4 regions of the Halovibrio sp. HP20-59 genome follow, and region 4 is predicted to be linked to each of the others. Evidence: predicted binding sites of a transcription regulator. Region 4 holds the regulator's gene; each other region holds the start of a gene.
The links. The regulator FNR, encoded in region 4, switches genes on or off when oxygen is low (the NO sensors DNR and NnrR bind a similar motif). The targets are predictions, from matches to a motif close to TTGATNTANATCAA.
Positions count from the first base shown of each region.

Region 1: a site for FNR is predicted at 4,927-4,940, ahead of RZA33_RS08650 (type IV pili methyl-accepting chemotaxis transducer N-terminal domain-containing protein). Genes of this name have one in related genera too.
Region 2: a site for FNR is predicted at 3,634-3,647, ahead of RZA33_RS04525 (1,4-dihydroxy-2-naphthoate polyprenyltransferase). Genes of this name have one in related genera too.
Region 3: a site for FNR is predicted at 1,732-1,745, ahead of RZA33_RS15790 (OmpW/AlkL family protein). Genes of this name have one in related genera too.

Region 1 covers NZ_JAWJUW020000006.1:21,831-29,330, reverse strand. The annotation lists gene RZA33_RS08685 (nitrous oxide reductase family maturation protein NosD) at 1-1,042, shown strand, start outside; gene RZA33_RS08680 (ABC transporter ATP-binding protein) at 1,039-1,971, shown strand; gene RZA33_RS08675 (ABC transporter permease) at 1,968-2,792, shown strand; gene RZA33_RS08670 (nitrous oxide reductase accessory protein NosL) at 2,832-3,368, shown strand; gene RZA33_RS08665 (SirB2 family protein) at 3,408-3,794, opposite strand; gene RZA33_RS08660 (ribonucleotide reductase subunit alpha) at 3,806-4,198, opposite strand; gene RZA33_RS08655 (hypothetical protein) at 4,297-4,866, opposite strand; gene RZA33_RS08650 (type IV pili methyl-accepting chemotaxis transducer N-terminal domain-containing protein) at 5,043-6,941, shown strand; gene narL (two-component system response regulator NarL) at 6,941-7,500, shown strand, end outside.
Region 2 covers NZ_JAWJUW020000003.1:69,883-77,382, reverse strand. The annotation lists gene RZA33_RS04540 (GNAT family N-acetyltransferase) at 71-439, shown strand; gene RZA33_RS04535 (cryptochrome/deoxyribodipyrimidine photo-lyase family protein) at 509-2,089, opposite strand; gene RZA33_RS04530 (antibiotic biosynthesis monooxygenase) at 2,234-2,536, shown strand; gene RZA33_RS04525 (1,4-dihydroxy-2-naphthoate polyprenyltransferase) at 2,614-3,540, opposite strand; gene RZA33_RS04520 (isochorismate synthase) at 3,822-5,147, shown strand; gene menD (2-succinyl-5-enolpyruvyl-6-hydroxy-3-cyclohexene-1-carboxylic-acid synthase) at 5,153-6,901, shown strand; gene menH (2-succinyl-6-hydroxy-2,4-cyclohexadiene-1-carboxylate synthase) at 6,891-7,500, shown strand, end outside.
Region 3 covers NZ_JAWJUW020000016.1:46,760-54,259, reverse strand. The annotation lists gene RZA33_RS15800 (DUF3549 family protein) at 1-288, opposite strand, end outside; gene RZA33_RS15795 (YqcC family protein) at 602-934, shown strand; gene RZA33_RS15790 (OmpW/AlkL family protein) at 1,020-1,643, opposite strand; gene putA (bifunctional proline dehydrogenase/L-glutamate gamma-semialdehyde dehydrogenase PutA) at 1,939-5,604, opposite strand; gene putP (sodium/proline symporter PutP) at 5,683-7,173, opposite strand; gene putA (bifunctional proline dehydrogenase/L-glutamate gamma-semialdehyde dehydrogenase PutA) at 7,426-7,500, opposite strand, start outside.
Region 4 covers NZ_JAWJUW020000001.1:129,014-136,513, forward strand. The annotation lists gene RZA33_RS00615 (sodium:solute symporter family protein) at 1-108, opposite strand, end outside; gene RZA33_RS00620 (DUF4212 domain-containing protein) at 115-375, opposite strand; gene RZA33_RS00625 (DUF294 nucleotidyltransferase-like domain-containing protein) at 1,012-2,856, shown strand; gene RZA33_RS00630 (DNA polymerase III subunit epsilon) at 2,883-3,521, shown strand; gene ttcA (tRNA 2-thiocytidine(32) synthetase TtcA) at 3,646-4,563, shown strand; gene fnr (fumarate/nitrate reduction transcriptional regulator Fnr) at 4,556-5,302, opposite strand; gene hemN (oxygen-independent coproporphyrinogen III oxidase) at 5,387-6,820, opposite strand; gene RZA33_RS00650 (sulfite exporter TauE/SafE family protein) at 6,900-7,500, opposite strand, start outside.

The DNA.
Region 1 (7,500 bases), on a different contig from region 4:
GGTGCTGGCAGCTCCCGACATTATATTTGAAGGTGTCCGCATTGAAGACTGGGGGGATAACCTGACAAAACTGGAGGCCGCTATTTTTGTCGAGCCCAGCGCTCACGGTAGTACCATCCGCAATAACCAGCTAAACGGGCCTGGCTTCGGCATCTGGCTCGATGCTGTCAATGACGTCAGTGTGATAGGCAATACCATTCGTGGCGATACCCGACTGCGCTCTCAGGATCGCGGCAACGGCATTCACCTCTATAACGTTAGTCACTCGATTATCGAATCCAACGATGTTGCGCAGACTCGCGACGGCATCTATCTCGACAGCAGCCGCCACAACGTGCTGCGCGACAATACCCTGCATGACCTGCGCTATGGCGTGCACTACATGTACTCCTTCGACAATCGTCTTGAAGGCAACCTGACCCAACGAACCCGAACCGGCTACGCCCTGATGCAATCCAAACGCCTGGAAGTCGTTGATAACCAGTCGGAAACAGACGACAACTACGGCATTTTGATGAACAACATCACCGACTCCCTATTGAGCGGCAACCGAGTCGAAGGCGTCACCCAGCCCCTGGGGGCAGATGGCGAGGGGCGTCTAGCGGGCGGCGACGGCAAGGCACTGTTCGTTTACAACTCGCAGTTCAATCGTATCGAGAATAATCGTTTCGCAGCCAGCGACATCGGCATCCATCTCACCGCCGGTTCAGAGGATAACCAAATGGCGGGCAACGCCTTCATCGCTAATAAGCAGCAAGTCATGTATGTCGCCACCCGTGAGCAGGATTGGTCGGGCAATTACTGGAGCGACTACCTGGGCTGGGATCTTGACGATAACGGTATCGGCGACACCGCTCATGAACCCAATGACGCCATGGATCATCTTCTCTGGCGCCACCCATCCGCGCGCCTGTTGATGCAAAGCCCTGCGGTGTTGGCACTGCGCTGGGTGCAACGTCAGTTCCCGGTGTTTCGTCCCCCAGGGGTCAGAGACAGCGCGCCCTTGATGAGCGAGCCCGGCCTAGAAGGAAATGCTCCATGAACCCAGTAATAGAACTACAGCGTGTTACCAAGCGTCACGGGGCGCTGGTGCGCCTAGCTGAAATTGATCTCACCATCAAAGAAGGCGAGATGCTCGCCCTGCTGGGACATAATGGCGCGGGCAAGACGACCATCATGAAACTCATACTGGGCTTAATTGCGCCCAGCTCGGGCCATGTTGACGTCCTCGGTGGCGCTCCAGATGGGCCGCATGCCGAACGCCTGCGGCGTCAGTTGGGATATCTTCCTGAAAACGTCACCTTCTACGAACAGCTCACCGGGCGTGAAGTACTTACCTACTTTGCTCGTTTAAAGCAGGCTGACCGCCATCAAGTAACGGTTCTGCTTGAGCGTGTGGGCCTGGTCGAAGCCGCCGACCGTCGCGTTAAAACCTACTCCAAGGGCATGCGCCAGCGCCTTGGGCTGGCCCAGGCTTTACTAGGGTATCCCCGGCTATTGTTGCTGGATGAACCCACCACCGGCCTTGACCCCGCCGCCACCCGCGATTTTTATCAAGCGGTAAAAGCCCTACGCGACAACGGTTGTACCGTGCTGCTCTCTTCCCATGTACTGCCCGGCATCGAACCCTATATCGACCGCGCCTTGATCCTAGGCAAAGGGCGACGCCTAGCCCTGGGCAGCCTTGAACAACTGCGCGAAGAAGCACAGCTACCGCTCACGTTTCGTATCCACGGCACATTGCTGGCCATGCAGTCTCAACTCTGGAAAGCCATGTCCCTTGAGCCTACCCCAATCAATGAGCGCTGTGTTGAGGTCAACGTGCCCGCGGAAAATAAAATGCAGGTACTACGTCAATTAACCACCATGCCGAATATCGACGACATCGAGTTATCACCACCTACCCTTGAGCATCTCTACACGCATTTTTCTACTCGCCCCGCCTCACTGACGCCAGGAGCCAGCGCATGAAGGCCATGTTCATCGTCGCCGCCAAAGAGTTCCAGGATGGCCTGCGCAATCGCTGGGTACTGGCGATCACCGTGATCCTTGCCGTTCTGGCAATGGGTCTTGCCTACTTTGGTGCCGCTGCGAGCGGCGGTCTTGGTTTTACTTCACTGGCCACCACCCTGGTCAGTTTATCAACTCTAGCCGTTTTTCTGATCCCCTTAATCGCGCTGATGCTAGCCTACGACGCCGTTGTCGGTGAGCAGGAGGCCGGCACGCTACTACTGCTACTCACCTACCCTATAAGTCGTTCGGCGTTGCTGTTTGGTAAGTTCTTCGGCCATGGGATGATTCTGGCTGTCGCCACGCTACTTGGTTTTGGGATCGCGGGTATTGTTATTGCGTTGGGCGCTGAAGGCGTACCGCTTATCCAACTAACCGTCGGCTTAGCACGATTGATCGCCAGCAGTGTGCTCTTGGGCTGGGTGTTTTTGGCCTTTGCCTACCTGATCAGCGTAACGGTCACCGAAAAGGCACGGGCCGCCGGGCTGGCACTGGGAGTGTGGTTTCTGTTCGTGCTGGTATTCGATCTAGTACTGCTGGCGCTACTGGTTGGCGTCAAGCAGGGGGGCGACTGGCTCCCCTACCTGATGCTGCTCAATCCCACCGACAGTTTTCGCTTGATCAATCTATCTGGGTTCGACAGCACACAGCTAGAAAGCGGTATCGCGGCTATCGCGCAGCAAGGCGCGTTCCACTCTGCCTGGCCGCCCTTGGCAATGCTGGTTTGGGTCGTAGTGCCCCTGCTATTGGCCGTCCGTCGCTTCCACCGTCATACCGCTTAATATCATCTCTTAACATCATTTTATTAACGAGGATTGACCATGCCCGCCCTGCTGCCCATTCTGGCCCTTATTACTTTGCTCCTGGCCGGTTGCAACAATGCCACTGACAGCGCCGAAAGGATGCCGCCTCAGCCTATTAGCGACAATGACATCTGCCATGTATGCGGTATGTTTATCACCGAATTCGAAGGCCCCAAAGGTCAGGCATTTATGCAAAGCCACAGTGACGCGCGTAAGTTCTGCTCCACGCTGGAGATGTTCGTTTTCCTCCAGCAGCCCGAAAATCAGACCCAGCTGCGCCACGCCTATGTACATGATGTCGGCGTGACACCCTGGGAAGCACCTAAAGACGATGCCTTTATCCCTGCAGCAGACGCTTGGTATGTGGTCGGCCATGATCGGCGCGGCAGCATGGGCCACACCCTTGCGCCGTTCTCCAGCCATGAGCGTGCCGAGCAGTTCGCAGAAGTTCATGGTGGCGAGATAATCACCTATGACGATATCGACCTGGAATTGCTCGCCCAGCTCGGGCGCCACGAAGGGAGCGGCCATGCCGCCCACTCAATGGCAAACTAGAGGATAAAAGGAGGAGGCAAGATTAAAAGCGACCGCGCTTCAAGCTATCCAGGAGAGAGGGCTTTGGCGAATAGCAGCCCCCACCATATAAGCGAAGATGGCCACCGCCACGACGGCGGCTATGGCACGCGCTTTGGGCGTTGGCCCGCGTTTAATCGCGATGGTGCCAACGCCAATATAGGCCAGTAGCGCCAGTAACTTGGCGCCAAGCCAGGGAAGCTGCCAGGGCCATACAGAAAGCAATACCATCAAAGTCACCCCCAGCCCCAACAGAGCCGTATCAATAAGATGAGGCAATACTTTGACCCAACGGGAGTTGAGTCGCGGGTTTTCCTGTACCGACCACCAGGCGCGCACTACAAAGAGCGTGATGCTCAGCGCAGCGGCCGTCATGTGCAGGTGCTTGATGAGGAAATAGTGCTCCATGGTAACCGTCCCTAGCCGACGTTAACCGCATTGCCGTGATGATCGAAGGCAAGATAGGCGGTGATATTACCCATTTGCAGCGACTCCATCATACGCTGGAGCTGCCTTTCAACCTCGGCGTCATCTTTTGGGTCATCCATTGCAGCTGTGAAAACCAGATCCCATTCGATCTCGGTACGGCGTGACTCCTCGACCAACGCCGCCATGCTACTCAGTTCCTCGGTTGACTTGTCTACGCATACCACCGGTACCAACACACCCCCTTCTCCCTGTTCGAAGCGACGACGCTGATCAGCATCGGGGAAGTCAGGCAGCTCTGCGCGAACGAACACAAACAGCAGTCGTTGGGGCTGAGGTTGTTTACGCGCTTCCTGCAGTAAATCGGCAAACGTCGCTATGGTCATAAAATGGGCCTTATCGCTAGTGGTTTAGAATCAGAAGGTGAGAGAGAGTAGGTAAGAATGAACAGGTAAGAATGGACAGTTGAGACTAATAGGTGGCGTTACTCGGGTGACTCTACGAAAAGCCACAGCAGCAGCATTACCATGAATAGAGGTATCAACAGGCTAAGTGGCGCCGCGCGCCAACCATAGGCTTGGACTACCAGAGGTGCCATCCGCAAGGAAAACCCTACGCCCGCCGCTAACGCCAGAAAAAGGGCGACACAAAGACGCGCCCAACGACCAGGCATCCAGCCTTTGGCGTGGGCGATGCCCGTCGTAATCACCGCACCTCCCAGTCCAAGCCCAGCTCCCACCAACAAAAACTCCCACGGCTGGCTAGCCATCACGAACCCGCCCAGCGTCAACGCCAGACTCCATAATAGCCACTGCATCAAACGGCAGGTGTCTCCCCGCCTGGCGATATACCAGGCCGGCCAAGCCAAAAGCACACCGCTACTCAACGGAACCATCACATAGAGGGGCTGTTTTGCGAGCAGGCCATAAAGTGTCCAGCTAGCCACCGCTAACGCGCTTGCCAACGGCATTATCAGCATGGCTACCAGTAACTGATAACCATCGACGGGATGTATTGATGTCTCCAACGCGGGAGGCGGCACGGATGATGGCATGGCGTTTCCCAGCGAGGGTATAAAGACATCGGAAGACATGTAAGAATTGTCTGTAAATACTGGACGTAGGTCAAAAAACATCGGAGGTAGGTCGGCTAACCCCAAAGGGATAGCCCTCGTATCAAAATGCAGACAGTGCCACACTCCCTTACCTCTTCCGCGCTATCGGAAATGCCATGAAATTACTTCAGCGCTCCCTGGTTGCTCGCATTATTGCGTCCTTACTTGCCATTAGCGGGATGGCACTCATCAGCATCACTCTGACCATGGCAATGTCTAACAGCAGCCGTGGCGATGCTGCCGCGATTAATGTCGCTGGCTCATTACGCATGAATGCTTATCAGATCATGGGGGCCTTACAACGCTTGGAGTATGCCCCGGAGGAGGCAAGCGAAGAGCAACTAGCCCGCTTGGTAGCGAGCTTTGATCAGCGTTTAAATGGCACAACCTTACAGCAAACTATCCCGACGGATGACCGTCACGAGCGCCGTCGTCAGTTGGAAAAGATTCAGACCTACTGGCAGCGCACCCTTCGCCCTACGCTACAGGCTCAGCCCAGCGCCGCTGAACGTGATCTTGATACGCTGGAAACGATGATCGTTGCGATGGTTAATGACATCGAAGGGCTAGTGACCTACCTGGAACAGAGCACCGAGGCCAAGGTGCGCCTGCTTGGCATGATGCAAGTCCTCTTTTTAGTGCTGATCGCTATTGTGGTCGCAATCGCCCTCTACGATGTTCGCTACAATCTGGTAGTCCCTTTGCGTCAACTGATGGTGCTTGCCCGGGAGGCGGCACAGCGTAACTTCAAGCCACGCTCCGAGCTCCGCGGCAGCGACGAGCTGGCATTGTTGGGCCATACTTTTAACAAGATGTCTGCCGAGCTGGCAACCAGCTACGCCGCGTTGGAAGACAAGGTATCGCGCAAGAAGCAGGAGCTTGAGCGCAGTAATCAGGCGCTGCGGGTGATGCACGATGCCAGCCGCTCGCTTTATGGGGGCGGTAACGACCTGTGTTCTAGCGCAGCGCCCATGTTACGCGAACTGGAGAAGCTGCTGGATGTCGGGCCGATACGGCTTTCGCTAAACGACCCCTTCGACCAACGGGAAATGCCGGTTCTAGAAACCCACTCGCGCACACGACCAGAGTATTGCCGTGACCAGAAGTGCCACGCCTGCCTGATCGATCCTCGCCCCCTGGAAATGGTGGCCAATAACCAGTCACAGTGCTTACTGCTACCGATTAGCGTAGGCGATACGCTGCTCGGCACCCTGGAAGTGTGGTATCCCCAGGAGCGGCTCAACGATAGCACCCGTCGGCTGCTCACCATGTTAGCCGACCAGCTCGCCACGGCGGTGTACCTGCAGCGGCGTATCGAGGAGCAGCAGCATGTCACGCTGATCAACGAGCGAACCATCATTGCGCGCGAACTGCACGACTCTCTGGCACAATCGCTGTCTTATCTTAAGATGCAGGTCGCCCGACTCGAACGCATGCAGCAAAAAGAGGCAACCCGAGAAGCCCAGTCCGAGGTATTCGATGAGCTGCGTAACGGATTAAACAGCGCCTATCGCCAACTGCGCGAACTGCTAACCACCTTTCGGCTTAAACTCGAAGGCCCGGGCTTACAATTCGCCCTGCGTCAGACTGTCGATGAGTTCACCCAACGTATGGGAGCAACGGTCGAGCTTGACTACGACGTGCCGCCTTACCTACTTAACCCCAACGAAGAAATTCACGTGCTGCAGATCATTCGTGAAGCGCTGGCCAATACCCACAAGCACGCCAAAGCCCACTGGGCTGCCGTGACGGTGCGCTTTGCCGATGCTCAGTTGCTGGTTCGTATCGAGGATGACGGCATTGGTCTGGAAGACGACAGCACACCGCCAATGCACTATGGATTGGTGATCATACGTGACCGGGCCAACACCCTGAACGGAGAACTGAGCATCGCCAATCGCCCCAAGGGGGGAACTGGTATTGAACTAGTATTTACCCCGTTGACTGCTCGCTTAATTCAGCGGCAACCTTCTCAGGCTGCCGCTGACTCTCATTTAGGTACAGGGATCTCTTAATGACGCTAACAACCGCTAACGATACACCTGCCACCCTAATGATCATCGATGACCACCCGCTATTGCGCCGGGGCGTGGCTCAGCTGTTTGAGCTTGAAGACGACCTTGAATTGGTTGGCGAGACGGGCAACCCTGAAGAAGGCATCGCGCTGGCCCTCAAACTTGAGCCGGACCTTGTTTTGCTGGACTTAAACATGCCAGGCGTCAATGGATTAGAAGCGTTGCGTCGCCTGCGGGAGGCTAACTATAGCGGCCGTGTGGTGATGTTTACCGTTTCGGACCATGAGGATGATGTGGTCGCGGCGCTGCGCAATGGTGCCGACGGTTATTTGCTAAAGGACATGGAGCCCGAAGACATGGTGCGCCAGCTGCGTCAGGCTGCCCTGGGCCGCATGGTCATCAGCGAAAGCCTGACCGCCCTACTCGCTGAAGCCCTGCGTAATCAGCGCAATGCGCCCACCACCCCTGACATTCATAACCTAACGCAGCGCGAACGCGAGATCCTACAACAGCTTGCTGGCGGCCTCTCCAATAAACTTATCGCCCGTAAGCTGGATAT
Region 2 (7,500 bases), on a different contig from region 4:
TGATGGGCTAAAGTCCGCCCCTTAACCAAACGTTAAACGGCTACACGACCATTGGAAGATGCCCTCTAGAATGACTTCTGTCGAAATCCGTACAGCCATCGCAACTGACGTCATAGATATCCAGCAATACGCGCAGCAAGCTTATGTGAAGTACGTGCAGCGCATGGATAGAGAGCCTGCGCCCATGAATGCTGATTTTGCGGGCCAAGTAGCTAAGGGGTTTGTATCTGTAGCTACAAGCCAGTCGAGTTTGGTGGGGTACGTGGTGGCCTATCCGGAAAGCAGCCAATTTATACTTGAAAGCGTTGCAGTTCTGCCCAGCTACAGCGGTCGGGGTGTCGATAAGCTATTGATCAAGCATGTCGAAAAGGCCGCGAGCGTGTCGGTTATGGCATCGTCAAATAGAGTGCGACCGTCGCTAAGTGGCACCATCAGATGAATAGGGTAGGCGCCAATCCAGCCACGCCTTCTGGCGAAGAGATTAGTTAACCATAGCCAAGCGTAACCGCTACCTATCCTCCAACCCACCCTCATCAAACAGCGAGAGCTGCTGGCGATTGGCGGGTTTTGCTTTTTTAGCGCGCTGAGCAGGAGGTCGGCGCTGGCTGGCGAGCTTATCCACAATCGCTTGACTGGCCTCTCTGGCATCTGGGGTGCGGCGAAGCTCATACAGCATCTTCTTCCAGTAGCGCGCCTCATGTTCAAAATCGTTGGGCAGCGGGTAGTGCTTGCCGGGTTGAAAGCCGAACCGCTGGCGTAGGCTTTCCGGCAGAGCCCAGGGCTTGGCGCGCCACTCTAACGGCAGGGCGGTTAATTCTGGCACCCAGCGGGCGACAAACTCACCATCTGGGTCGTTATCTTCCGCCTGTTTGATGGGGTTATACACCCGCAGTGCATTGGTGCCGGTGGCGCCTGCCTGCATCTGCACCTGAGGGTAGTGAATACCGGGCTCGAAGTCGGTGAATAGCCGGGCCAAGTGCAGGGCGGGTTCGTACCAGTGCAGCCCTAAGCCAAAAGTGGCGTGGGAGATCAGCATGGCGCGCATGCGGAAATTGATCCAGCCGGTGGCGATCAGGCTGCGCATACAGGCATCTACTAACGGCACGCCGGTTTGGCCGCGCTTCCAGGCAATCAGGTGGGGGTGTTCCGGGTTGCGCTCCCGCAGGCCGCGCAGCGCCGGGTGAAGGGTTTGCGACTCTATGCTCGGCTCGCTTTCCAGCTTTTGGATAAAGTGGCAGTGCCAGTAAAGCCGTGAGGTAAAGGCGCGCAGCGAGCGAGCCCATTGGGAATCTTCAGCATGTTTTGCTCGCTGGCGGCGCAGTGACTGCACCACTTCGCGCATCGAAAGTGTGCCCCAGGCCAAGTGGGGCGAAAGCCGCGAGCCAAACTCCCAGGCCAGCAGCGGTTTAGATAGCGAGCCGCGATAGCGCCGCCCGCGCTGGTTGATAAAGCTGCGCCAGACTGCGCGGCCTTCGCTGCGGCCACCGGGCTGGCGCTCGGGGCAGGGCGTGGTATCAAACCCCAACGTTAGGCCATGAAGCTGTGCAACATCGATGCGATGGAAGGCTTGCCAGCCCTCAGCCACTTGCGCGTTTTGCGGGGCAGTAGCGGTAGGAGCCGTCATTAGCGCTTCCCAATGAGACTCCCAGCGGCTCTGGTGGCCTGTGCGGCTACTAAGCCCGCGAACTACGCCCTGCTGGCGCACTTCCTGCCAAGCAACGTTGTTCTGACGGCACCAGGCATGAACGCTTTTGTCCCGCTCAAAGCTCCATGCATTGCCGGTTTCCTGGTGGGAGTGAAGGGTAATGTGGCCATAGTGAGCTTTTAGGGCGTTTAGCAAATTGACAATATCGCCCTGCCAAATACACAGCGGTAAGCCAAGTGTATCTAGAGCGTGAGAAAGATCGACCAGTGAGTCAGCGGCAAACTGCCAGTGGCGCAGCGCGCTATCCGGCGCTTGCCACTGGCCGGATTCAATAGCGAATACGGGCAACGTGGGGCCTGCCGCGGCTGCGTTAGATAGCGGCGCGTGATCATGAATGCGTAAATCGCGTTTGAACCAAACGACCTGGATAGGTGCCTTAGCCATTGATAATACGGATACCTGACGGTTGAGGGCTATTCGCTAATGAGACTATTCGCCGCTAAGCCATGACGTTACCATCAAGGTAGCGTTTGCGTAATCAACCCAGCAGGATCAACTCTGCAGGAACAAACCAGTAGGAGAGTAACGATGTATATCGCCATGAACCGTTTTCGGATTGCCCCAGGCCGCGAAGAGGATTTTTTAGAGGTGTGGCGCAACCGCGACTCTCATCTGGATGAAGTGCCGGGCTTCAAAGAGTTTAAGATGCTCCAGGGTGAAAAGCAGGAAGATCACACCGTGTTTATCTCCCACAGCGTGTGGGAATCCGAAGAAGCCTTCCGTGATTGGACCAAGTCAGACGCTTTCCGCAAAGCGCATGCCAATGCTAAAGCGCCGGAAGGTATTTATCTTGGCCCGCCCAAGTTTGAGGGTTATGAGGTGGTGCTGTAGGGCTCGCGTTACTCAATTAAGTCAGTTGTCAGCGGGGTGATTGCCCCGCTTTGTTAAGCACTATTTCAAATAGTGCCTTAAAACAGCGTCAAGCCAATAGAGAGCAGCACGCTATAAAGCAGCGTCGAAATGGCCGTTTTCTTCAGCATGCCGGTTAGCATCTCGCCATCACGGGTATGGCTTAACGTTTTGGCGGCATCAATCAGGGGCTTGGCCACCAGCAGGCAGCTCCAGCCCACCCACGACACCGGCAGCGCAACTAAATAGATCAAGGTGAGCAGTAGCGCCAAGCCCAGCAGCGCCCAGTGATAGTTAATCGCCTTAGCGCGGCCAAGCCGCACCGCCAGGGTGATTTTGCCGTTGCGTGCATCGCTTTCAATATCGCGCACGTTATTAACATTGAGCACGGCGGTGGCCAATAAGCCGCAGGCGGCGGCAGGTAGAAACGGTAGCCAGCTTAGCTGCTGTACATGGAGATAGTAGGTGCCCAATACGCCGAGTAGTCCAAAAAATACAAAGACCGCAATGTCGCCGAACCCTCGGTAGCCGTAGGGCGTTCCGCCCAGCCCAACGGTGTAGGTAACCGCGGCTAATAAGGCAGCGGCGCCGAGTAATAAGAAAGTGGCAATCTGCCCCCACTGATTCCCAAAGGCGATGATGAGCAAGGCAAGCCCCGACAGTGCGGCGATGCCTGCCGTCACAAGCATTCCTCTGCGCATCGCTGGAGGGCTAAGCAAGCCAGAAGCGACCGCCCTGGCAGGGCCGATGCGCTGTTCGTTGTCAGCGCCCGAAGCCGCATCGCCGTAGTCGTTGGCTAGGTTAGACAACACCTGAAGGGCAACGGCGGTTAGCAGCGCCAGTAACAGCACTGCCATATTAAAAGCATCGGCACTCGCCGCTAGCCCGCTACCCAATAAAATAGACGCACACGCCAGTGGAAGTGTTCGGGGGCGAGCGGCTAGCAACCAGGCTTGGTAGTGGCGACGCTTAGCGCGTAGTTCCATTATGTCGATATTCCTGTTAACAGTTTTCGTTTAAAGAGCGGCTAGCGTGACAGTTGCCAAACATTCAGTACTGTACGATTGATTGCTGAAAAGTAGATCCAAGTCAAAACAAGCAGCATTGCCTTCTCCCACACTACGGGCAGCCTCTACACCCTTAGTCTACGTGATGATGGGCGACTTATTGAGAGGTAATCGCCAAGTGATTGATTTCCGTACGATGAATTGACGCTCGCACACAGGCTTCTTTATGTGGGATAGTTCACTTTTTCCTGATGTTAACTATGCAAACCAAAAGCCCCGTTGAGTTGCTTCAACATCGGCTCGACTCATTGTCTGAAACAGGCGCGAATGGCTTCGTTCGCCTAAGTATCCCCTGCCAGGTTGAAAACCTGAAGGGGTGGTTAAATAGGCAGAGCGTTTACCCTCGCCTCTATTGGCAGTCCCGTGATGCTGGCACCGTTGAGTATGCAGCGCTGGGGGTTGTTAAGGCGTTTGGTTCGCTAGCGGCGCTGGATGCCGACCTTGCCGCACTGGCTGCTATGGGTGGCGAGCAGCCGGACTACTTCGGTGGCATGGCCTTCGACCCCGGTACGTCAGGGTGGCAGCACTTTCCGGGCTGCCATTTTTTGCTGCCGCGTATAGAGCTTAGGCGCCATCAAGGTGAGACGACGCTATCACTCAACCTCCGCTTTGATGACCGCTGCCCAGAAGCTGAGATAGCCCAGGCCCGCGCCTGTTTGGCTGCCCTGGAAGAGGGGCAGCCGCTGCCTTGCTTGCTGCCGCATGTTTATCAGCGTGAAGACCGCCCTGCGCAGAAAGAGTGGACGGCGGCGGTGGCGCGGGTTACTCATCCTGATCAACTGGGTCATACCCCGAAGGTAGTGCTTTCCAGGGAGACCTGCCTGACGACACCTGAAACACCCAACCCCTGGGCGCTGCTGGCACGCTGGCAGGCCGGTGCCGCCGACTGTTTTCACTTTGGTATTCAGCTCACTCCGCAGGAGGCGTTTATCGGCTGCCCACCGGAACGGCTTTACAAGCGTGAAGGCAGGTATTTGATTAGCGAGGCGCTGGCAGGCACCACCCGCCGTGGGCGTGATACTCAGCAAGATCATACGCTTGCCGATGAGCTACTTGCCGATAAGAAAAACGGACTGGAAAACCAGTGCGTCTATCAGCAGCTTTTGACCCAGCTTGAGCCGCTCTCTTCTCAAGTCCAGATGGGCGAGGCGCATATTATGAAGCTGCGCTCGGTGCAGCATATCCGCCGTCTGATTCACGCTGAACTTCACCATGGCGTTACCGACCAGCAACTGCTCGCAGTGCTGCCACCTACGCCGGCGGTAGGCGGCGTTCCCCGCGAGTCGGCATTGGCATTTATTCGTCATTATGAACCTCATCAACGTGGCTGGTATGCGGGCGTTGTCGGCCGAATTAGTCACACTAGCAGCGATCTGTCGGTGGCCATTCGTTGTGCCCATATCGGCCCAAAAACAATTCGCCTGTATGCCGGAGCAGGCATTGTGACAGGCTCCCAGCCAGACGAGGAGTGGCGCGAACTGGATACTAAAATTGCTGACATTATGTCGCTACTAGGGATGGGATAACGGAAATGACATTCGCGTCGGACGGTCTTGCTAAGGACAGTTTTGTGCAAGAGCATGCTACCTTCAATCATGTGTGGGCGGCGCTAATGCTGGAAGAACTCTACCGCTTAGGCGTGCGCGACATAGTGCTGGCGCCAGGCTCACGCTCATCGCCTTTGACCATGGTCGCCAGCGAACACGCCGGGCTGCGTTGCCACTGCCACTTTGACGAGCGTGGGCTGGGGTTTATGGCGCTGGGCATTGCCCGGGGCAGTCAGCGCCCGGTCGTCATTATCACTACCTCGGGCACCGCTGTAGCCAACCTTTATCCGGCGGTGGTGGAAGCCAAATTGCTCGGCGTGCCGCTCATTGTGCTCTCCGCCGACCGCCCCATTGAGCTGCTGTATAACGGCAGCAACCAGGCGATTGACCAGCGGGATATGTTCTCCCGCCATACCATTGTTCACCACGACCTGCCGCCGCCGGATGCTGAGATAAAAGCAGCATTTCTACTCAGCACGCTTGATCAAGCCATTGATCAACAGCGCCGCACGCCTGGGCCCATCCACATTAACTGCCGTTATCGCGAACCGCTTTACCCCGGCAGTTGCCTGGTGGATGCCAGTGACTATCTCGCCCCACTGGGGAGCTGGCTAACGACGTCAAAACCGTGGAGTGATTGGTCATCCAGTACGGCGGTTCCAGCGCTCAACAACGAGTGGGAAACGTTTGCCCAGCAGCGTGGCCTGATGGTGGTAGGCAGTGTTGATGACTCCCAGCAGGCGCAGCAGATTGTTGAGCTATCCAAGCAGTTGGGTTGGCCGCTACTGGCCGACATACAGAGCCAAATTCATTTTGACCCTCACAATCTGATTCACTTTGATCTGGCGCTGCATGATGAGCGTTTCAACGCTGAACTCGCCAAAGCCGAGGTGCTGCTGCAGTTTGGTGGCCGGTTAATTTCCAAACGGCTGACGCAGTTTATGGCTCAACAGCCGTGGCAGGATGTCTGGTTGGTCGATCCGCTGCCCCAGCGGCTTGATCCCGACTACTGCGTTAAGCGCCGCTTGATATGTTCGCCCGCCGACTTTATAGCCGCTTTGCCAACGATAGCTGAGCAGCCTCCCTGGCATCAGCTGGCTGGCTTCCAACACCGCACTAGTCAGCTTGTGGAAGAGCGCTGTAGGACATTTTCAGAAGTGGGAGTTTGTCACCTTTTAGCGCAGTTGGCGCAAGGGCAGCTGTTTATAGGCAATAGCCTGCCCGCGCGGCTAATGAATATGCTGGGTACGCATCGTAAAACGCCGCTGCGGGTATTGGCCAATCGCGGGGCTTCCGGTATCGATGGTCTGATTGCGACGGCTTATGGCCTCAGTTGCACCTACCCAGAGCCAGCCACCATCGTGCTAGGGGATACCAGCGCACTGCATGACCTCAACAGTTTGGCGCTGTTAAAGCAGGCGGTTCAGCCGCTGGTGGTGGTGATTCTTAATAACGACGGTGGCAGCATTTTCCATATGCTGCCGGTGCCCAAAGAGGGCGATCTGCTTGAGAGTTACTACCGCCAGCCGCACGGCTTGAGCTTTGAGTATGCAGCGAAGATGTTTGGGCTTGGCTACTTCGCGCCTGATTCGCTGGATAGCTTTGTGACGGCCTACACTCACTCTCTGAAGGCAGGCGTTACGTTGATCGAGATTAACGTGCCCCACCAACAGGTCGCTGATGATCTGACAGCGTTAGGCGCCACGCTTCGGGAGGAGCAGGGTGAGCGATGAATTTAAGGCATCCAAACCAACCCTGGTCATGCTGCATGGCCTGCTGGGCGACCGCCACGACTGGGCGGAAGTGAGTGCTGGCTTGGAAGGTGTCGATTGCCTGGCGCTGGACTTGCCAGGGCACGGTGAGAATCACCAAGTACAGGTAGCCTCTTTCGAGGCGTTTCATCACTGGCTTAGCGACACATTGATGACTCGTGGCGTTAGCCGCTACTGCCTGCTCGGCTACTCCCTGGGTGGGCGGTTGGCGCTTTACCATGCCAGCCGTCAACCGCCGCGGCTGGAGGCGCTCTGGCTGGAAAGTGCCCACCCTGGGCTGCCTGCCAGTGAGCGCTCTGCCCGTATTGCTCACGATAAACGCTGGGCAACACGCTTCGAGCAGGAACCATTGGAAAACGTACTTGCCGACTGGTACCAGCAGCCGGTGTTCGCCGACTTAACCGCCGCCCAGCGCGCTCGGCAGATCCAACGTCGGCTATCGAACCACGGGCCAGCCATCGCCAGTATGTTGCGATCAACTTCCTTGGGTCATCAGCCGTCGCTTTGGCAGTGGTTGGAAAGTACCCCGCTTCCGGTGAGCTATTTTTCAGGTCGGCGGG
Region 3 (7,500 bases), on a different contig from region 4:
TTCTAGCAGCCGATTTAAAAACGCATCGCGCTGGGCAGGCACCAGTAGCCCTTGTTCATCCAGTGGTAAGGCTAAAAACCAAATCGCAGGCTCGGGCATATCGCCGAGGCGAAACACAATGGCTAATCGCGCTTGGCTTTGCCATGGCTCTGGCCATGCTATCTCGCCATGTTCAAACGCGGCGAGGGAGGCCCGAGGGCAGGCGACCACATGGCGGCCCATATGGTAAAGCGAGACTTCTGCGCCGCTGCGGGTAAAAAACTCATCAAGGGTTTGAATCGGTTGCATGACATCCTTCCGCGTTGCAAGCCTGCACTCTACCTTGATGATGCGGCACTGTCAGCCGCAGAAGCTGATAAATATTGTTCAAATGGCAGGCCATTTATGACAGTGCGGTTAAAAATTAAACAACTGAGGGAAAGCCCCATGAGAGCAGGCGCTGCGATACCTTTCCATAGTTTATCCACAGGCTCATGCAGGTTTTCTGTGGGTCTATGGATAACTATTATCAAGCGATCCTGATTGGCAAGCTGCCCGCGCAATAGGGATAATGATAAGAGGATTTATTTATTCACTTTCCAAGGTAGTGACAAACCTATTTATGAGTACTTATCAGCCGCTGCAGACCGCGCTTTTAGAGCTTGAAGCTTCGATGAAAGCCGCCGATTTGTGGCGTATGCCAACACCGGACGCAGACGCATTTGCTAGCCAACAGCCGTTTTGTATCGACACGATGTCGCTTCCCCAGTGGATCCGCTTTGTGTTTATTGCCCGTATAAACGCTTTGATTGATGCGAACGCAGCAATGCCCGCCAAGTGTGAGGTGGCGCCCGCGGTGGCGGCCTATTTGCAGCAGGAAAAAACACCTGCCCACCACCAACTACTCGTTGTACGCGCGGTGGAGAAGGTCGACAAGATTGTGACCGAGAGCTAAACGCAAAATGTGTCAACAAAAAGCCTGCCGAGAGAGGGCAGGCTTTTGTGTTGACGTTGTCGTCCGCGCTTGGCCGATGGCTTACTTAGAAGCGGTAGCTAAGGCCCGCCATTACCACGACAGGATCGATCTCAACGGTGCCAGCGTCTGCGCCACCCACTTTGGCATCGGAATCGATATCGATGTACCACGCCGCAGCGTTTAACGCCCAGTTGTCATCAATTAGCAGGTCCACACCCACCTGACCCGCTGCGCCCCAGGAGTCGTCAAGCTCCAATGACGCGCCGATATCGGTTTTTTCGTCAGAGAAACGGGTGTAATTAATGCCAGCGCCAATATAAGGCTGAACGCGGGCCTCGGTACCCCCTAGCGGGTAGTACTGCAGTGTGAGGGTCGGCGGCAGATGTTTGGTAGAGCCATCGGTCACACCTTCTACCTGCAGGTCGTGCTTGAAGGGTAGCGCGGCCAGCAGTTCGACGCCCATTTTATCGTGGAAGCGATAGCCCAGGGTGAAGGCAAAATTCGACTCCGCATCGACATTCACATCGGCGCCTAGTACTTCGCCGTTATCGCTTTTTGGGTCCACTTTCGCAATACCCACGCGGGTAAAAAAGTCACCTGCGCCATAGGCGAACGCCTGGCTGCTGGTCATCATTGCCGCTGCGGCAATACTGGAAACGAGTAAGGTGGAAAGGGCGGCTTTACGCATGAGTTGACTCCTGGTTGCATTACTAAGCGGCTATTGATGAGCCACTTGATGATGTTTAAGAGTCTAATAAAAAGGTGGAAACTGGTTATTGATCTAGGGCAAGAGTTATTAGACAAGAGCTATTAGAGGTAGGCGGCGCGCCCAAGGGCGAAGCGTTCTAGGGCTAAAATGTACAAGTCCTAAAACGGAAGAGGCCCTCCCATGAAAAGATGCCTGACAGGGCACCTTACACGGGAAGGCCTAATACCAACTTATTGATGACGTCGCGAAATAGGACGCCAGCTTTTTGGTGAACCTATTCGGCGGTTGCCAGCAGGCTGGCGTTACCGCCCGCCGCGGTGGTGTCGATGCACAAATGGCGTTCCACCACGTAGCGATCCGGCGAGATGGTCTGGGTCTCTAGCGGCACGATGGCGCCGTCGCGTTTTGCCAGCGCAATTCGCAGTTCACGTGTCCAGTCGCTGCTGCCCGCAGCGGCGACCGCCGCAATGCCTTTGACCTCGCTTACTGCCTCAGCCGAGACGTTTCCATCAAGCCCGGCCACTGGTGCTCCAGCGTCGACCAGGGACTTCACAGCTTGCTCAGCACCTGGTGCCACTACGACGGCGGCACAGCCCGTGCCTAGGGCCTGTGCTGCCTGAGCAATGGCGATATCCAGCGTCGGCCCGAGACACAGAACAGAGCCCTTCGGATACATTGCCAGGCGGTTGCTTTCACCCGTCGGTCCCGGCAGCGTCTGCGATGTCATATCCAGGGCCGCTGTCTCATTGAGCGCCTTGCGGATGACGCCGCCTTTGCCCGAGAGCGCCTTGCGCAGCACCTCGACCCGATTGGTGCGTGCCGCCCAGTTGCGCGCATCCAGCCCGTCGAAGGCAGCTTGAAGATCGCCCAGTGACACGGCTTTACCCTCTTTCACCTCATGGCGTTCAGCGGCAGCGGTGCGGCGGAAACGATTGACGTAGAGCGGGCCGCCAGCCTTGGGCCCGGTACCTGAAAGGCCCTCGCCGCCGAACGGCTGAGAGCCAACGATGGCGCCGATCTGGTTACGGTTGACGTAGACGTTGCCGACATGGATGCGCTCGACGATCTGCTGCACGCGGTCATCGATGCGGGTATGCAGGCCGAAGGTCAGCCCGTAGCCCTTGCCATTGATGTCATCGACGACCTTATCGATATCCCGCGCCTTGAAGGTGGCCACGTGCAGCACTGGGCCGAAGATTTCTCGTTCGAGATCTTCAATGCCCCCAACTTCAATTACCGCTGGGGTAACAAAGGTGCCGGTGTCCGGCGCAGACAGCTTCTTCAGCAGTTTTCCAGCTTTCTCATTCGACGCCACGTAGTCGTTGATTTCCTGTTGGGCATCGACATCGATCACTGGCGAGACGTCGGTATCGGTATTCCAGGGGTCGCCAATGGTGAGCGCGTCCATGGCACCGTAGAGCATGTTGAGCAACCGCTCGCGGGCCTCTTCCTGGACATACAGCATGCGCAGCGCAGAACAGCGCTGGCCAGCCGACTGGAAGGATGAGATCAGAATATCGCGCACCGCCTGTTCGGTCAGCGCCGTGGAGTCGACGATCATGGAGTTCAGGCCGCCTGTCTCGGCGATCAGCACGGCGTCGGGACCTGCGTTGTCCGCCAGGGCCTTGTGGATGATCTGTGCCACCGGGGTTGAGCCGGTGAAGCAAACACCCGCGATACGTGGATCGCTGGTTAGCGGGCCGCCTACTGTCGGGCCGTCGCCCGGCAGCAACTGCAGTGCCGCTTCCGGTAGGCCAGCCTCACGCATCAGCTCGACGGCGCGGGCGGCGATTAGTGGTGTCTGCTCGGCGGGCTTGGCGATGACCGCATTGCCAGCCACTAACGCTGCAGCGATCTGGCCGGTGGTGATGGCCAGAGGGAAGTTCCAGGGGCTGATACACACGAAGATGCCGCGGGCGTTGCCGGGCTCTTCCGCTTCCAGCCGCTCGCCTTCGTTGGCGTAGTAGCGCAGGAAATCCACCGCCTCACGCACTTCGGCGATGCCATCGAACATCATCTTGCCCGCTTCGCGAGTGGTGATCACTGTCAGCTCGGCGATGTGTTCTTCGTAGAGATCAGCGGTGCGGCGTAGCACTGCAGCGCGTTCGGCCGCCGGACGAGCGGACCATTCGCGGAAGCCTTCCTCCGCGGCGTCGAGGGCAGCCGTTACCTCGGCTGGGGTGGCTTCGTGTACCTTGCCGATCACCCGTGATCCGTCGGCGGGGGAGACGGCATCGCGAGCAGGCCCCTGGGGAGCCGGGTTTCCTACCAGCATGGGGCCTGCTGTCCAGGTGGCATCGGCAAACGCTTCGCGGGCGTTGAGCAACGGCAGAATCGAGGCCGGTTCGTTGATGCGGTAGCCCCTGGAGTTCTTGCGGTCGGGCTCGAACAGCTCGCCGGGCTGGCGAATCAACGGGCTTGAGACGTCGCTGCCGAGCTGCTTAAACCCTTCAATGGGATCTCTTGAGACTTCGCTTGGCGGAATCGAGCTATCCACTACCTGGTTGACGAACGAGGAGTTGGCGCCATTCTCCAGCAGGCGGCGTACCAGGTAGGCGAGTAGGTCGCGGTGCGCGCCAACCGGGGCGTAGATGCGACAGTGAGTACCTTCTGACTCTTTGACGATATGGTGCAGCGATTCGCCCATGCCATGCAGGCGCTGGAACTCGTAACTGTCCTTATCGCTGCCCGCCATCTCTACAACGGCGGCGCAGGTGTGGGCGTTATGGGTTGCGAACTGCGGGTAGATGCGGTCACGCCGGTCGAGCAGCATTTGCGCGCAGGCCATGTAGCTGACATCGGTGTTGACCTTGCGAGTGAAGACCGGGAAGGTCTTGACCCCCATCTCCTGGGAGAGCTTGATCTCGGTATCCCAGTAGGCGCCCTTAACCAGCCGCACCATAATCTTGCGGTCATACCGCTCGGAGAGTTCGTAGAGCGTCTCGATCATCGGCGCGGCACGGCGCCCGTAGGCTTGCACGACGACCCCGAGGCCATCCCACCCGTCCAGGCTGGGGTCGGCCATTAGCGCCTCAATCACATCGAGGGAGAGATCCAACCGATCCTGCTCTTCGGCGTCGATATTGAAACCGATATTGGCTTTGGCGGCCTGCTGTACCAGCTCTTTAGCGCGGGGTAATAGCTCTGCCATCACCGTGTCGCGGTGGGTGTATTCATAGCGAGGGTGCAGCGCCGAGAGTTTCACCGAAATGCCGGGGCTACCGCGGACATCGCCCTTGGCCTGCTCGGCGATGGCGGAGATCGCCTTGGCATAAGCCTGGTGATAGCGGACGGCATCTTCGTCGGTGCGCGCTGCTTCGCCTAGCATGTCGTAGGAGTAGGTGTAGCCCTGCTTCTCGAGTTCGCGGGCATTCTTTATACCTTCATCGATAGTCTGGCCGAGCACGAACTGGCGGCCAAGAATCTTCATCGACTGACCAACTGCCTTACGTACCACCGGCTCGCCCATGCGGCGAACCAGGCCGCGCAGCGCTCGGGTTGGGCCCTTGGGGTCTTCTTCCAGCACCTTACCGGTCAGCAGCAGCGCCCAGGTAGAGGCATTGACCATTGAAGATGAAGACTTGCCCAGGTGGGCGCCCCAGTCGGAGGGCTCGATCTTGTCGTGGATCAGGTCGTCGATGGTTTCCGCATCGGGCACGCGCAGTAGCGCTTCTGCCAGACACATCAGGCCAACGCCCTCGGTGGTCGAGAGCCCGTACTCGGCCAGGAACGCCTCCATCATCGAGGGCGACCTTTCCTTACGCACACGCTCCACGTAGTTGGCGCCAACGGCGGCGACTTTATTGCGGTCGTCTTCCGAAAGCTTGATGCGCTCGATAAGCCTGTGCAGCACATCCGCCTCATTGGCATCATAGTGGGTGCGAATGCGTGAGCGTAGATCGCTCACGTCGCTATGCAGATGTTGATTGGCTTCGTTCATGCTGGGTCTCTCCTTGCTACACGAAAGGGCTCCCGCGGGAGCCCTCCTCGATACTCTGAATGCATCCTACGTGCTAGTTTAGCGCTCGATATGCTGATATTCACCCGAGTCGTCTGTCATGTTGCTCACCACTAGGATGGCAATGAAGGACGCGATGAAGCCAGGAATAATCTCGTAGACACCTGGGCCACCCAGGAATTCACCGTTCCAGCCCAGCGAGATCCAGATCATAACCGTGAGAGCACCCACTACCATACCGGCGATGGCGCCATTACCGTTCGTGCGTGGCCACATCAGCGACAGAATAATCAACGGCCCAAACGCTGCACCGAAGCCTGCCCAAGCGTTACTGACCAGCCCTAGAACCTGAGAGTTTTCGTCAGAGGCAATAACGGCGGCTACAATGCCCACCAGTACCACGCAGACACGGCCTACGGCGACACACTGCGCCTCACTTGCGTTTTTGTGTAGGAATAGACGATAGAAATCTTCAGTCAGTGATGAAGATGCCACTAGAAGCTGGCTGGAAACGGTACTCATCACCGCCGCAAGCAGGGCCGCATAGAGGAAGCCAGTAATCAGCGGATGGAACAGCAGATTCGCCAGGACAATGAAGATCGTTTCCGGATCCTGAATATCCAGGCCATTGCGAATCGCATAGGCACGGCCGAAAATACCCAGTGAAACGGCACCGATCAGAGAGATCAGCATCCAGCCCATGCCAATGTTGCGGGCAATCGGCACATCCTTGAGTGTGCGGATCGCCATGAAGCGTACGATGATGTGCGGCTGTCCGAAATAACCGAGCCCCCAGGTCACCGCAGAGAGCCAGCCGATAAAGGTCAGTCCCGATGTCCAGGAGAGCAGAGTGGGGTCGACTTCGTTCAGCGTCTGCGAGGCTTGAGAGAAGCCGCCGCCGCCTTCACCAAACAGCACCACCACTGGCATGATCACCAGGGCCAGCATCATGATGCAACCTTGTACAAAGTCGGTCATGCTCACTGCCAGAAAGCCACCAACAACGGTGTAAATCAGCACCACGCCCAGCGTAATCATAACGCCCATGCCGTAGTTGCTCATATCACCGAAGTTATAAATGCCGGAAAATGCGCTTTCGAACAGCTTGCCGCCGGCCACTAAGCCGGATGCGGTGTAAACCGCGAAAAAGATCACAATGACGATAGCGGAGACTGTCCGCAGTGACATTGACCGAGTTGGGAAGCGATTTGCCAGGAAAGCCGGAATGGTAATCGCATTGCCATAGTGAACGGTCTGTTCACGCAGTCTCGGAGCCACCAGAATCCAGTTGAATAACGCCCCCACGAGCAAACCAATGCCGATCCACGCCGAGCCCAAGCCAGACACGAACATTGCACCCGGTAAACCTAACAGCAACCAACCGCTCATGTCTGAAGCACCCGCCGAAAGAGCTGCCACTTTCGGGCTGAGGGTACGGCCACCCAGCATGTAATCCTCGGATGAAGAGGTGGATTTGCGCATCGCATAAATACCGATGGCGATCATTAGCGCAAAGTAAGCAATGAGACTGATCCAAACACCTATAGCCATGTAACTTCTCCAGTTCGTCAGGAAGGAACTAGGTCCGACCTATTAGTGCGGTCACCGGGTAGAGCCCGGTAGTAAACCGCGTTATTTTTATTGACCCTGTTGTTTATTCACGTCAGAAGGCTTAACGAGCATCCGCCAATAATCAAGTCAGAGAGCTTGTTGGTACCTTTGTCAGCAGTGATCCCTATATTATTGTCGACCATAAGTTAGTTTCCTGTTCAGGAGTTCAGGTTAATGATGTTGATGAGTGACTCACTCATCGCCCAGCGCCAACAAGGACGCGTTCCCGCCTAACGCAGCGGTGTTATTAGTAATCGTTTTCTCGGT
Region 4 (7,500 bases):
GGCGACGTAGAAATCTTTCGTTGAGCCGGCGCGCGCCCAAATCGCAATGCCTATATACAGGGCAAAGGAGGCGCCGACGAACAGTAAGTTGATTGCAAACTGGCTCATACCGGCTTACTCCTCAAGGCCAAATTTTCGATCGAGTCTATTCATCTTCCAGGCGTAGAAGAAGATGATACCGATGAAGGTTAAGATTGAGCCCTGTTGCGCAAACCAGAAGCCAAGGTCCGTTCCACCAACCGGGATGCCGGCTAGAAGAGGGCGAAAAAGGATAGCGCACCCGTAAGAAACAAATGCCCATACAGCCAGACATCCGGCAATTAAGCGAACGTTAGCTTTCCAGTATTCAGCAGCATTGCTTTTGTCATCTGCCATTGTGTTGCTCTCCACTTGTGATTTGTAAGGGTGGGAAAGTTCACGAGGAATAGCGTGAGATCCATCAGGGCAATCGCACGTCAAAGGCCACTCAATCGTTAAGAGTGGTGAATTCGCTATCAACTGTCGAGTTAGTTAGTGACCTGCGATTACCCTAAATGACTCATTGTTAATACTGGGCAATAAACGCCAAAAAATAAATCCCAGACTTTGGTATCAATAACCCTCGTAAGTCATTTTTTGAATCTCTAGGTAGTTGAAAATAATTGTTTTTTTGTGGTTTTTAAGCGAATTTTGTCGGTTTTTAAAGCATTATGGGACAATAGTCTAGTGAGCGAAAAAAAGCAGTTATTGGCTACTTTAAATACATGTAGGGTGTTTTGAAGGAGTCACGACGAGCAAGTGTCAATACTTTGGTCTTGTATCAAACGTCGCTTCGACCTTGGCGTGATAGCTAAAGGTATAACAACGTTCTACTTGCTTGTTAGGAAGTGAATCCTTTATACCCGTAGCGTATGCTTTGCATAATAACCGTGAGCCGTTTGACCCTGTCGACGTTATCACCTGTTCGCCGTATCAGCACCGTGTTTTAGTGCCGGTGACTAATTCGCCATTAGTTAAGTGAGGTCATGCACAATGGTTGATGTGGATTTATCCCAACTGCCGTTTACGCTTCTTGACGATGAAGGGCGTGACCATATTCGCCGTGGCATTGATCTTGCCTATTATGACCGCGACGAAATTATTTTAGAGACCGGGCAGGCGGGCGAGTTTGTGTTTTTAATTCACAGCGGTGAGGTGGCGGAATTAGATCCTACGCTACCGTCCTCTAGCGCCCGTATCGGGCACTACACCGCGGGGGATCTGTTTGGCGCGATCAGTATTTTAAACGGTAAAAGCCGCTATCGCTTTCAGGCCGAGCAAGAATGCTTGTGCTACCTGTTGCCAAAAGCGTTATTCCAACAGTTGTGCCAGCAATATCCGGATTTCAGTCATTTTTTTCGCCAGTCGCTGGCGCATAAAGCGCGCTTGTTGACCGAGAAACGTGCCGAAGGTGGCGTCACCATGGCGGGCTTTATGTTGGCCAAGGTGAGCGAATGTTTGCGCGAACCGTTACTGATGGTAGCGTCCACCGATATTGCCAGTGCGGTGCAGCAGTTAAACGAAAGCCACGCCGATAGCCTGCTGGTCGATACCCAAGGTCAACTGGGCATGGTGACCAAAACCGATCTGCTCAATGGTTTGGTACTGGAAGGCCGTGACGTTTCCTCCCCGGTGGATGAGATCGCGCACTTTAATTTGGTGACCGTTGCGCCGGATCAATACCTGTTTGAAGTGCTGGTCCTTATGACGCGGCACAAAGTGGCGCGCGTGGTCGTGATGGAGAACAACGCCTTGAAAGGCGTTGTCGAGCTCACTGACGTACTTAGCTACTTCTCAAGCCGTAGCTACGTCGTCAGTTTACAGGTCGAGCAGGCGACCAGTTTGCAAGCGCTCTCGGCGGCTAGCCAACGCACCCCTGAGCTTGTTAAAGCGCTCATGGCCCAAGGGGTAAAACTGCGTTTCGCTATGGATCTGCTCGCCGCGCTGAATGGCCGTATCATGAGTAAAGCCTGGGAGTTCACTATTGAGGAGCAGTATCGCGAGCAGAGCTGCATGATGGTCATGGGCAGTGAGGGTCGCGGCGAGCAAATTCTTAAAACGGACCAGGATAACGGCTTGATTCTCGCCGATGATGCGCAGTGGCCCGGCCTGGAAAGCCACATGCAAACGCTCACCGATACCTTGATTCAGCTGGGTTACCCGCCATGCCCCGGCAATATTATGGTATCGAATCCCGAGTGGGTGGCCACGGTATCGCAGTGGAAAAGCAATATAGCCAAATGGGCTAGCAAGCGTGATGGCGACAGTCTGTTAAAACTAGCGATAATGCTCGATGCCCACGCTGTGGCGGGTAACCCGAGCCTGCTGGAAAGTGTCCGCGAGGAACTGTTTAAACGCTGTTCAGGCGATGAGCTGCTGCTGTCCTACTTTGCGCGCACGGCACTACGCTTTTCAACGCCGCTGACACTGTTTGGCTCGCTGAAAAAGCCTCAACACGGTATCGATATTAAAAAAGGCGGCATTTTCCCGATTGTTCACGGCGTGCGCACCATGGCGCTTGAGCGACGTATTAGTGCCACTTCGACGTTTGAGCGCTTAGACGCACTGGCCGCCGACGGTCGTTTGGACCGCCGTTTTGCTGATGACTTAGGCGAGGCCTTGGCACTTTTCACCGAACTGCGCCTTAAACAGCAGCTCAGCATTTTGGATACGGCGAGCAATGGGCAAGAAACTGACTCCCAAAAGGGCAGTCGCGCGAACCGCGTGGTGGTGCAAGACCTCTCTTCGCTTGAACGGGACCTACTGCGCGAGGCGCTGCACATTGTGAAAGACTTCAAGCAGCGTCTTTCCCATCGTTATCATTTGGAGTATTCGTGAGTGGAATAGGGATATTGGACAAACACGTGGCGCTCTTTAGCGGGCCTCTACGTACCATGCGCCGTGAAAGCGATCGGCGCCGCTGTGCTCATTCGCCCTATGCGTGGCTATTTCAGCCCTATATGGGCGATGAGCTTGTCGCGCTGGCCTGTTATGAAACGTCCATGCCGTCATCGTCAGTGATCAGTGTTGCGGCGGTCGTGCTGAGTCAACAGCAGGTGCATACCAGCCGTGCCTTTGAGGCGACGCTAGGCACCGTCGAGCAGCCGGACAGCGCTTTACTACGACGTCATCAGTTGCTGTACAAAGTGGGTGAAATAACCGACTCAAACAGTAATAGCTTAAGCGCACTAGTGGAATTTATCGGCAATCGACCAATTGTGGGGTGGCAATTAGCAAAGCGAATTGGGGGGCTCAATACACTCCTTCGTCGTCGCTTGAACTTCGCACTGCCTAATGCCCAGGTCGATGTGGCGAAGCTGCACCAGCGCCAGCTGCGCCGCCTGCGCCCGTTGTTGGAGGCACCCAGTAGCTTTGCCCAGGCACTGGCGTGCTGGCAAGTACCCGCCATGGGAGGTCAGAGTGTACTCGGTGAGGCAACCTCAAGCGCACTGTTGTATATGCGTTTACAGCGCCTTATGGCGGAACTGCCTAGGGATGAGTAAGAGGCGCATAGGTTAGGGAGGGGCAAGCCATCGTTGGTTCAAGCGGTGAGTGTTGTTAGAATGATGCTTTAATTTTGCTCTCTAGCGTTTCTCATCTCACCATCTCCTCGGCAGTGCCTATACCATGCAATCGCTTGATCATTTTGCCCCCGCTGATTTTGAAACGACGTTATCCGCCCCCACGGACGCTGAGCACGATCAGTCAGCGCTGGCAGCCAAACAAAAGCGCGAATTTAACAAGCTGCAAAAGCGCCTGCGTCGAGAAGTGGGCAATGCGATTATTGATTACCAAATGATCAATGAAGGTGATCGTGTGATGGTGTGTCTTTCCGGCGGCAAGGATAGCTATACCATGCTGGAGATTCTGCGCAATTTGCAGCGCAACGCGCCGGTCAACTTCTCCTTGGTGGCGGTCAATTTAGACCAAAAGCAGCCGGGTTTTCCTGAACACGTGCTACCAAAATATCTGGATAAGCAGGGCGTGGAGTACCATATTGTCGAGCGCGATACCTACTCGGTAGTGAAAGAGAAAACGCCGGAAGGCAAAACCACCTGCGCGCTCTGTTCACGGCTAAGACGCGGCTCGCTTTACGGCTTTGCCGAAGAGATTGGCGCCAACAAAATTGCCTTGGGTCATCACCGTGAAGATATTTTGGAAACGCTGTTTCTGAATATGTTTTTCGGCGGCAACTTGAAAGCGATGCCGCCAAAACTGCTATCAGATGATGGTAAGAACATCGTTATTCGGCCGCTGGCCTACTGCAAAGAGGCAGATATCGCCGAATTTTCGCGGCTAATGGAATTTCCGATCATTCCCTGCAATCTATGCGGCTCCCAGCCCAATATGCAGCGCCAAGTGGTCAAAGAGATGCTTGCTGAGTGGGATAAAAAGTTTCCTGGCCGCTTGGAAAGTATGTTTAAAGCCGTCACCAATATCGCACCTTCGCAGCTCGCAGACCGTCAACTGTATGATTTTGCAGGGTTGGAAGCCAGGCAGGCAGAACTCTTGGCTGGGCGCATCCAGGCTTTTAACGTTAGTTAGCCGTTTGTTCTTCCTCTTCGGCGAGGGTAAGCAAACGTGGCATGTCGAGGATATTGACCTCACGGCCCGAAACTGCCACCACGTTTTGTTGCTGAAAGCGGCTTAATATACGGCTGACCGTTTCCACCGCTAAGCCCAGGTAATTGCCGATATCGGCCCTGGGCATGGAAAGGCGAAAGCTATAAGGCGAGTAGCCCCGGCGCCGAAAACGATCCGAAAGGGTAATTAGAAAGCTTGCCAGCCGCTGGTCGGCGGTTTTACGCGACAGCAGACGCATCATGCGCCGGTCATCGCGCAACTCTTTACTCATGCTGCGATACAGCTGGCCGCGCAGCTCAGGCAGCTCCTCGGAGAGTAAATCCAGGCGATCGAAGGGGATCTCGCAAATGGTCGTGGTTTCCAGGGCGATTACGCTGCCGGGGTACTGCTCTTCGTCAATGCCATCTAACCCGACTAACTCACTGGGGAGATAGAAATTGGTCAGCTGCTCGCTGCCGTTACCTTCGGCAGTGATCTGTTTCAAACTGCCCGAACGTACCGCGTAAACGCTGGTAAAGGTGTCGCCTTGGCGAAACAGCGGCTCGCCTTTTTTGAGCGGCGCTCGGCGACGAATAATCGCATCGAACTGCCCCATATCTTCCAGCTCAAGGGCAAGCGGCAGGCAAAGTGAGCTCAAGCTGCAGGTTTGGCAGCGTGCTTCGTGGAGTAGTGAGCGGCGATAGCTCATAGGTTCCGACATGCGTTGCTCCTTGAGTGGGTCACGCTTATCAATTAGAAAAACCTTACTTATTATAGCCGCTTTAGCATGCCTGCCCAAAGGTGATTAAACAATCTTTGAGTAGCGCTGACCTGTTTGCCCAGGTAGGTGAGTATCAAATGCCATGGCTAGATGGCGAATCAGTAACCGCCCCATGGGCGTGGCGTTAAGTTGGTCGCCGCTGCGGGTCAGTAAACCATCCTGCTCGGCAACCTCCAGGCGTTCAAGCGCGGGTGCAAAGTAGCGCGGGGCATCAATGCCCCAGCGCTGACCAACGGCGGCCAGGTCAATGCGCATATCGCACATCAGTCGCTCAATGACGTCTCGGCGGATAAGGTCGTCATTACTCAACCTTACGCCACGTCCCGTAGCTAGCCAGCCCTGATCCATCGCCGCTTCGTAGCGGGCCAGCTCGCTAGGATTTTGGGCATAGACGTCATCAATGCGTGAAATTGCCGAAACGCCAAGCCCGACCAAGTCGCACTGAGCGTGGCTGGAATAGCCCTGGAAGTTGCGCTGTAGCGAGCCTTCGCGCTGGGCAACCGCCAAGCTATCGTCTGGGCGGGCAAAGTGATCCATGCCGATATGCACGTAGCCTGCTGCGGTGAGCATTTCGATGGTGGTGCGCAGAATCGCCAGCTTTTCTTCGCCACCCGGCAAGTCATCGACATTGATGCGCCGCTGGGGTGCAAAGCGCTCGGGCATATGGGCGTAGTTAAACACTGATAGGCGCGCCGGGTTTAGCTCAATAACTTGACGCAGTGTATCCGCGAAGCTCTTTTCGGTTTGAAACGGCAGGCCATAAATGAGGTCGAGGTTGAGCGAGCGAAAGCCCAGGCGGTGGGCCTCATCCATGAGCGTTTCAGTGAGCACCCGTGGCTGAATACGGTTAATCGCTTTCTGCACCAGCGGGTTTAAATCCTGCACACCCAGGCTAATGCGGTTAAAGCCTAGCGCTTGAAGGTGGCGGAGGGTAAACACATCCGCTTCGCGGGGATCTATTTCAATCGCGTAGTCGCGATCAGCCGCGGACGAAAGGCCAAAGCGCGCATCCAAACGGTCAATCAGGTCGCCCATCTGGTTTAAGCTGAGAAAGGTGGGTGTACCGCCGCCCCAATGCAGCTGCTCCACCGGTCGTGATGTATCCAAGTGGCGGGCGGTCAGCACCATTTCCCGGTCAAGCCGGGTTAAATAGGGCTCGGCCAGGGCGGTGTTTTTGGTAGCGATTTTATTACACGCACAGTAAAAGCAGATCTTGCGGCAGAAGGGCACATGGACATAAATCGATAGCGAGCGATGGCTGGCATTGCTGCGTTCCATCGCCTGGGTTAGGTCGCTGGGCGTAAATTGGTCGTGAAACGACAGCGCTGTCGGGTAAGAGGTATAGCGTGGGCCACTGGTATCGTAGCGGCGCAGCAAGGCTTCATCCCACTCCGGCTGCGTGGGCGCTGCCGCAGCGGAAGCGGCACGAGGTGAAGCCGCAAGGGCATGAACGGGCATGGGAAAGGCGCTCCAACGTTAGGGACTACCGCTAGCTTAATCCTAGCGACCGGTACAAACGTTGAGCCACGTCATGCTATTAGAGGGTGTGCGCCGTGAGCGCCCACAACTGCCACAGTGCAAAAGCGATAATCGTCACCGCGGCCAGGCTGCGCGTTGCGGGGTGACGAATCAAATGGCTTAGCTGGCGCGCGGCGAGGCCTGTAGCGAGTAGTGCAGGGAGAGTGCCAAGACCGAATGCGCCCATGAGCAGGGCGCCTTGCAGCGGGTCGGCAATCGCCAAACTCCAGGCCAGCATGGAGTAGACCAACCCACAGGGCAGCCAGCCCCATAGTGCACCCAGCGCGAAGGCTTGGGGGATATGCACCACCGGCATTAAGCGCCTACCCACGGGCTCGATAAAGCGCCATAGGCGGCGGCCCACCGCTTCAACCTTGAGCAGTCCCTTCCACCAGTTGGCGATATACAGCGCCATTAATATCAGCATCAGCGCGGCAAATACCTGCAGCAGCAGGCGTGCCGTAGAGGAAAGCGAAAACAGTGTGCCTAGCAGGGCCACCAGCGCGCCTGCGCTCATATAGCTGATAATACGACCTGCGTTATAGCTGAGTAGCAGGCCGCCCATACGCGCCGGATGACGCATGCTGGGCGGCACTGCAAAGGTGAGTGCGCTCATGATG